Regions from separate parts of the Comamonas trifloxystrobinivorans genome, predicted to be linked through region 2. Evidence: predicted binding sites of a transcription regulator. Region 2 holds the regulator's gene; the other holds the start of a gene.
The links. The regulator sigma-54, encoded in region 2, starts transcription at its own class of promoters, with help from an activator protein. The targets are predictions, from matches to a motif close to TGGCANGNAANCTGCTTT.

Region 1 (3,413 bases), on a different contig from region 2:
GCTGCCTGAATCACAGCGCGTGCACCTAACCCAGCTGCACCGAGCATTGTGTTCTGGCCCAGCCGACCTGGCCGATAGTGCTTCAGCCAGTACCATGTGTTTTTCATGGCTGCTGTTCAGTCGTTATCGCTTCGCATGGTGTTTGTCGTCGTTGGCGTTTTAGTGTAGGCAATCGCATGGCAAGAGTTTTATAGGCCGTGACAATAAAACTCAGCAAGGAAAAGTGTTGCTTGAAGTCGGTAAGCGCAAATTTAATTGCGGGCATATCGTGCGATCGCAGGCCCCATAGCAGCAAGCTCGCAGCTGTTTCCCAGCGATAACCCATGGGGTAGTCTGCTCGATCTGAAAAGAATGCACGAGCAGCCGTATCGAATTCCAGTGCAGATTTATAGAACGCGACTCTTGCCTTGGCTCCTGACCGGAGAGCGGAGTTCGGGCTGACACGGTAGACGGACATTATTTTTGGGATATATCCCACTTTGCTGCGTTCGGTGATCCAAGCTGAGAGAATACTGTCGCCAAAATGATACTTTGGATCCATTAAATGGGAATCGTACCACTCTGCAAGAGTGTCTTTGCGCAATAAAATAGTGCAGGTTCTCAATATTTTTGGATAGTGCCATGTGGAAAATATTTTACCACTCAGATATTTCTCGGAAACTCTTGCGTGCATAGATCTTGATAAACTTAGTTTCCATGTTCCGTGATCTAGAATGCATCGTGTCCAATCGCAATGTACGATGCCGATGCTGCGGTCACTTCTCATCATGGCAACCTGAAGTGCCAATTTATCTGTTGAGCACCAATAGTCATCACCTTCGCAATATGCGATATATTCACCTCGGGCCTCGCTGAAAATTCGACGTGAATTGGAATTCATTCCCACATTTTTCTCGGAATGAATGACGCGAATAATTTTTGGGTAGCGCTTCTGGTACTCAATGGCAATCTGGAGGGTATTGTCCGTAGAGGAATCTTCACCGATGATCAATTCAAATGGGAAATCACATTGTTGGTTAACAATGCTTTCAATGGCTATTGGTAAATAGTCAGCATGATTGTAGGTAATCATCAAGACGGTGACGACGGGATTTTTTGCCAGCGCTGAAGTATCGCTGATTTCATGTTTTATATTTTTATCAATATCAGCGATATTTTCGACCTGAGTCATTTTTAATTTCTTTTCATATGATGGTGGTGGTGCGAGAATATGGTTAACATGCATAATGTGAGGTGAAAGTGCTGCTTGGGCATTAAAAATTGAAGGAGACCAGGACGCGCCCGAGCTGCTGCTTGATGCGTGCGAAACGCACGCTTGACCTTGGCTTGTACGTCGGCCTTGCTCTTTTCATAAAGCTCTTTCATCCCAGCAAGCTCCATACTGACGCCGAGCTGCTTGCGAAAGCCTTTTGGTATCGCAATATGCTAGTTGTTTGCTGCTTCGCAACCCATCGCACTTTTCCATATGTTGGTAGCCGTACCATGAACTCTTGCTTGTGCAGCAGTTTGTGAACTTGGGTGATCAAAGCGACCTTGCTTAGTGTAGACACTACGGTGTGCATCAGTCCAGAGATTGCTTTTTGCGGCGCATGCTGCTCAATGAGAGTCTCCAGCTCTATCGGAGCCGGTAGTTGCGTTTGCGCCTGGGTTGCTTTGACACGGCCGAAAACTGACCAGCTGGCTTCATGCGTAGATCGTCATGTGGGATGGATCGTGGCTGAGGTAGAGGGTACCCTTATCCGTATCAGGCTCCGCGTATCGCTGGCCCGCTATTCATGCCACTGCCCAGGGATGAGGTTGGATCAGAGTCGTAACCTGCACCGGATCCATGGCGTTTGTGGCTCTTTTGCATACATGTGGACTGGTGTCGTTGAGCGAAAAAATCATCTGAAGCTGAGATCCGCCTGGTACGCATCCGTTTCAAACGCTTATTTACAGAGTGTTGGCTTCTGAATTTGGCATGAAGCTTGCATCAGTTGAGGAATAACTATTTTGTAATTCTTGCCATGTTGTCAATTCAAAAGGGCTTTACCTTGATCGAGCTGATGATCGTGGTCGCGATCATTGGAATTTTGGGTGCCGTTGCGGCAGTTGCCTATCAAGACTATATTGTCAAGTCACAAGCGGGCGGTGCTTTGGCAGAGTTGACGACATTGAAAATGGAGTATGAAATTGTCTGGAATGAAGGAAAGACGCCAAGCTTGGTGGCGTCAGATGAAGGTTATATTGGCCCAATTGGTTCCAAGAGTACTTATTGTATTTATACATTGACTAATGACGAATTAACCTGCACCACCAAGAATGGATTTTCTGGAAAATTTAATAATAAAAAAATTGTACTCACTCGTAGTTCTGGTAGTGCGTGGGTCTGCAGCAGTGATCTAGCGTCTAGATATAAGCCAGGTAATTGCACTTGAATTTGTATGAATTGATTTCAATGAAATTCCGAGGAGCTGATAATAAGTTTGAATGTTTGTTCAAGCTATGTAATGAAGCAGTGCTAGTATCTTGAGTAATGTTTGAATTTCTATAAATAAGAATGCTGATTTTCTTTGCTATGTAATTTAGCTGGCAATTTTTTTTGTTGCTTTTTCTGAAAGTGGCTGTTGCTATAGAAAACACCATAGTATTTGGTGACCGCCGTATTGCTATTGGCAGTGGATGACAGCTTGTTAAATCAGCGCTTCTGCTGGGTCTCAAAGCCTCTTGTCAATCCAAAATTTTTGTGCACTTGGTACGCAGTTGAACTAAACCAAACCAGAAATAGGCATGCTTTACCTATGCGCTTGCGGCACTGCATTTTAATTTAACTGCTCAGTAAGAGAGTCAACTATAATTTTTGATGGTGAAGCGCCTTCTACCTTGCGCAGGTTCCAAGTCTTGTTGGCATGATTGGACAAGAAAGATCGAATTACCTCTGGCTTCAAGTGTGAAAGCACTATGCCATCGCCCAAACCATCAAGCCTCTCAGTTGCACGTCTTAGAAGCAGTGTTGGTAAACCCAGCATCGCAGCCTCTTCTTGGTTGCTGCCGCCGTCTGTCAGTAAACAGCAACTACCGACCAAGAGACGAACAAAATCTGGGTAATCCATCCGGTCGAGCAACTGCAGACCCGGTTGGGCTTGGAGTTTTTTAAGCCAACCTGTTTGATGGATGCGTTCACGGGTTGCAGGGTGTAATACGAATCGGATGGGTAATAATGTAGCGGCATGGAGTACCTCTCCCATCAATAGATCAAAATCGGCTCTGCGTCCCAAATTTTCACTTCGGTGCATTGAAAATATGGCATAACCCCCAAGTCCTCCATGCGATGGTATCGTCTGCCAATTTTTCAAGGCAAGCATCAAGGCATCTCGCAGTGTATTACCTTGCGTATTAACGACTATTCCTGAAGCGGTGGAGAGGTTTTTTGC
Region 2 (3,413 bases):
CAAGCCGATGAACATCGAGGCGGACAACGGCACGCACGATGAGCTCAAGCAAACCAGTGTCTTCACCGGCAATGTGGTGGTGACCAAGGGCACCATCATCATCCGCGGCGGCAAGCTCACGGTCAGCCAGGACCGCGATGGCTTCCAGCACGGGGTGGTGACGGCCGATGGCGGCAAACTGGCCTTCTTCCGGCAAAAGCGCGACACCGCACCGGGCGCTCCGGCAGAATTCATCGAAGGTGAAGGCGAAGTCATCACTTACAACGGCCGCGACGACACGGTGCACTTCGAGCGCCGTGGCGAGCTGCGCCGCTACCGCGAAACCACGCTGACCGACCAGGTCAGCGGTTCGGTCATCGTCTACAACAACCTGAGCGACACCTTCACCGTCAACGGCCAGAAGAGCACGCAGGCGGCGGCCACCAAGCCTGGCGCGCCCAAGCAAGACCGCGTGCGCGTAGTCCTCACGCCCAAGGCAGACGACAAGGCCGAAGCCGCCAAGCCCAAGGCTGCGGCGGACGACAAGGAAAAACTGCGTCCCAGCACGCAGCTGAACGGCGGAGCCCAGTGATCGTGGCCGAGGCATCTTCAACCATCTCGGTCAACGCGCGCGCCGCTGGCAGCGACCACCGCAGCCAGCTCGAAGTGCTGCACCTCGAAAAATCCTACGGCAGCCGCAAGGTGGTCAAGGACGTCTCGCTGTCGGTGCGCAAAGGTGAAGTGGTGGGCCTGCTCGGCCCCAATGGCGCGGGCAAAACCACCTCGTTCTACATGATCGTGGGCCTGGTGCGCAGCGACGGCGGTGACATCCGCATCGACGGCCAATCGGTCGCCAACATGCCGATTCATAAGCGCTCGCAGCTGGGCCTGTCGTACCTGCCGCAAGAGGCATCGATTTTTCGCAAGCTCAGCGTGCAAGACAATGTGCGCGCTGTGCTGGAGCTGCAAAAAGACGCCAATGGCCGCGCTTTGTCGAGCAGCGAAGTAGAGCGCCAACTGACCGCGTTGCTGCAAGAGCTGCGGGTCGACCACCTGCGTGAATCGCCAGCGCTGGCGCTCTCGGGTGGCGAGCGCCGCCGGGTAGAAATTGCCCGTGCACTGGCCACGCAGCCCCGATTCATTTTGCTGGACGAGCCGTTTGCGGGTATCGACCCGATCGCGGTGATCGAGATCCAGCGCATCGTCGCCTTCCTCAAGGAACGCGGCATTGGCGTGCTGATAACTGACCACAACGTGCGCGAAACCCTGGGCATTTGCGACCACGCCTGCATCATCAGCGATGGCAAGGTGCTGGCCGCGGGGACGCCGCAAGAGATTGTGGAAAACGCCGACGTTAGGAGGGTGTACCTGGGTGAGCATTTCCGCATGTGAGACACGAACCAGCCGCTGGCGCAGCGCTGGGCGCGCTGTGCTTGGGGAGGCTGTGGCCTCGCATAAAGCGTGTACCCACATCAGTGACCGGAGGGCGCAGCCATGATGCCATCGCTCTCGCTGCGGGTTTCGCAGAACCTCACGCTCACGCCGCAGCTGCAGCAGTCGATCCGCTTGCTGCAACTGTCCACCCAGGAGCTGCAGCAGGAAGTCGAGCAGATGCTCGACGAAAACCCTTTTCTCGAACGCGATGCCGAAGACGCTGCAGCCGAGCCCGGTGCCGAAGCCGATGCAACCGCTGCACCAGCAACTGACGCACCGGCTGGCACTGCCGATAGCGCCGCCGAAGCCTCGGTTGGCAGCGCAGAGCGAACCAGCCACGAAAACGATTTTGAAGGCGACACCGCTGCTGGCGAAAGCCTGGATTTTGCCGCCGGCAAGGAAACCGGCGCCGATGCCGAAGCCGCTACGGGCGACTCAGCCTCCGACTGGGAAGAATGGGGCGGCGACCTGCCCGCCCGCAGCAGCCACGGCGACGACGAAGAAGAAACACCCGCTTCTGACCGCAGCTCCGAGCACGTCAGCCTGCAAGACGTGCTGCACCGCCAGGCGCTATCGCTGCGCTTGTGCGAAGAAGACCGCGCCGCGCTCTACCTGCTGATCGAATCGCTGAACGACGACGGCTACCTGGAAGACTCGCTCGCCGAGCTGGCCCAAGGCTTTGGCGATGCCTCTGATGCCGAGGCCTTTGACACCCTGTTGCACCACCTCACCGTGGCTTTGCGCTTGCTGCAAAGCCTGGAGCCGGTAGGCGTGGGCGCGCGCAACCTGGCCGAATGCCTGACGCTGCAAATCAAGGCGCAGCAGCGCTTGCTGGATGAAGAGGGCTCGCCCGACCCGGAAGGCGACGCCCAGGCGCTGGAAACCGCCTTGCTGGTGTGTCAGGAATCACTGGACCTGCTGGCGCGGCGCGATGTGCGCAAACTGATGCAGTTGACCGGCTGCAACGAGCCCTCGGTGCGCCAGGCGCTGGGCATCATCGCGCGGCTGGAACCCCGGCCGGGCCGCCCCTTCGCCAATGTGGACCGCAACGCCATCATCCCCGACATCATCGTCCGCCCCAGCAATGAGCGGGGCTTGCCGGTGCCGGGTTTCAGCGTGCAACTCAACCCCGAGGTGATGCCGCGCCTGCGCGTGCAAGAGGTTTACGCCAACGCCTTGCGCGGCCACAAAGGCAGCGAAGGCCACGGCGCGCTGCAGCAGCGCTTGCAAGAGGCGCGCTGGTTCATCAAAAACATCCAGCAGCGCTTTGACACCATCTTGCGTGTATCGCAGGCGATTGTGGAGCGACAACGCAACTTCTTCGTGCACGGCGAGCTGGCCATGCGTCCCATGGTGCTGCGCGAAATTGCCGACGAGCTGGGCCTGCACGAATCGACCATCAGCCGCGTCACCACCGCCAAATACATGGCCACGCCGCAAGGCACGGTGGAGCTCAAGTACTTCTTTGGCTCGGGCCTGGGCACGGAAACCGGCGGCAGCGCATCGAGCACGGCGGTCAAGGCGCTGATCAAGCAGCTGCTCGACGAAGAGAACCCGAAGAAGCCGCTGTCCGATGCGAAGATCGCCGATCTGCTGCAAGAGCAAGGCATTGAGTGTGCTCGCCGCACGGTGGCCAAATACCGCGAGGCGATGCGGATTCCGCCGGCTAGTTTGCGCAAATCGCTGTAGCGCGGCTTGCTGTTTTTGGCGGGCTGTTTTCTAACTGGCGTTTTGCTGCTTTGTTTGCTGCAGCTGGCCGGGACTCGCCCCGGCAGGCGACCTTCTTTCTTGCTGCACGGCAAGAAAGAAGGCAAAGAAACGTGCCCTACATCCATCGACCCCGAAAGCTTCGCGTAGCGAATCTTTCGGGGCAACCTGCGGCCACAACAAACACCGGCGTGCGGCAAAACTCATTTCGCGCTAAAGCGCTCCATTCAAACAGCTGCCGCAAGTCAGTTCACGAAGTTTGGCTGCTCTACGGCAGCCAAACCGCCGGTGTT

Region 1: ACFIQF_RS15870 (pilin) is a predicted target of sigma-54. The motif match lies at 1,957-1,974, and genes of this name have one in related genera.

Annotation. Positions count from the first base shown of each region.
Region 1 is NZ_JBHZGV010000012.1:91,197-94,609, reverse strand. Features, by position in the region: gene ACFIQF_RS15880 (lipopolysaccharide biosynthesis protein) at 1-107, opposite strand, end outside; gene ACFIQF_RS15875 (glycosyltransferase family 2 protein) at 104-1,171, opposite strand; gene ACFIQF_RS15870 (pilin) at 2,007-2,417, shown strand; gene ACFIQF_RS15865 (UDP-N-acetylglucosamine 2-epimerase) at 2,802-3,413, opposite strand, start outside.
Region 2 is NZ_JBHZGV010000030.1:120-3,532, reverse strand. Features, by position in the region: gene lptA (lipopolysaccharide transport periplasmic protein LptA) at 1-571, shown strand, start outside; gene lptB (LPS export ABC transporter ATP-binding protein) at 595-1,371, shown strand; gene ACFIQF_RS23800 (RNA polymerase factor sigma-54) at 1,474-3,102, shown strand; partial or broken gene ACFIQF_RS23795 (hypothetical protein) at 3,234-3,413, shown strand, end outside.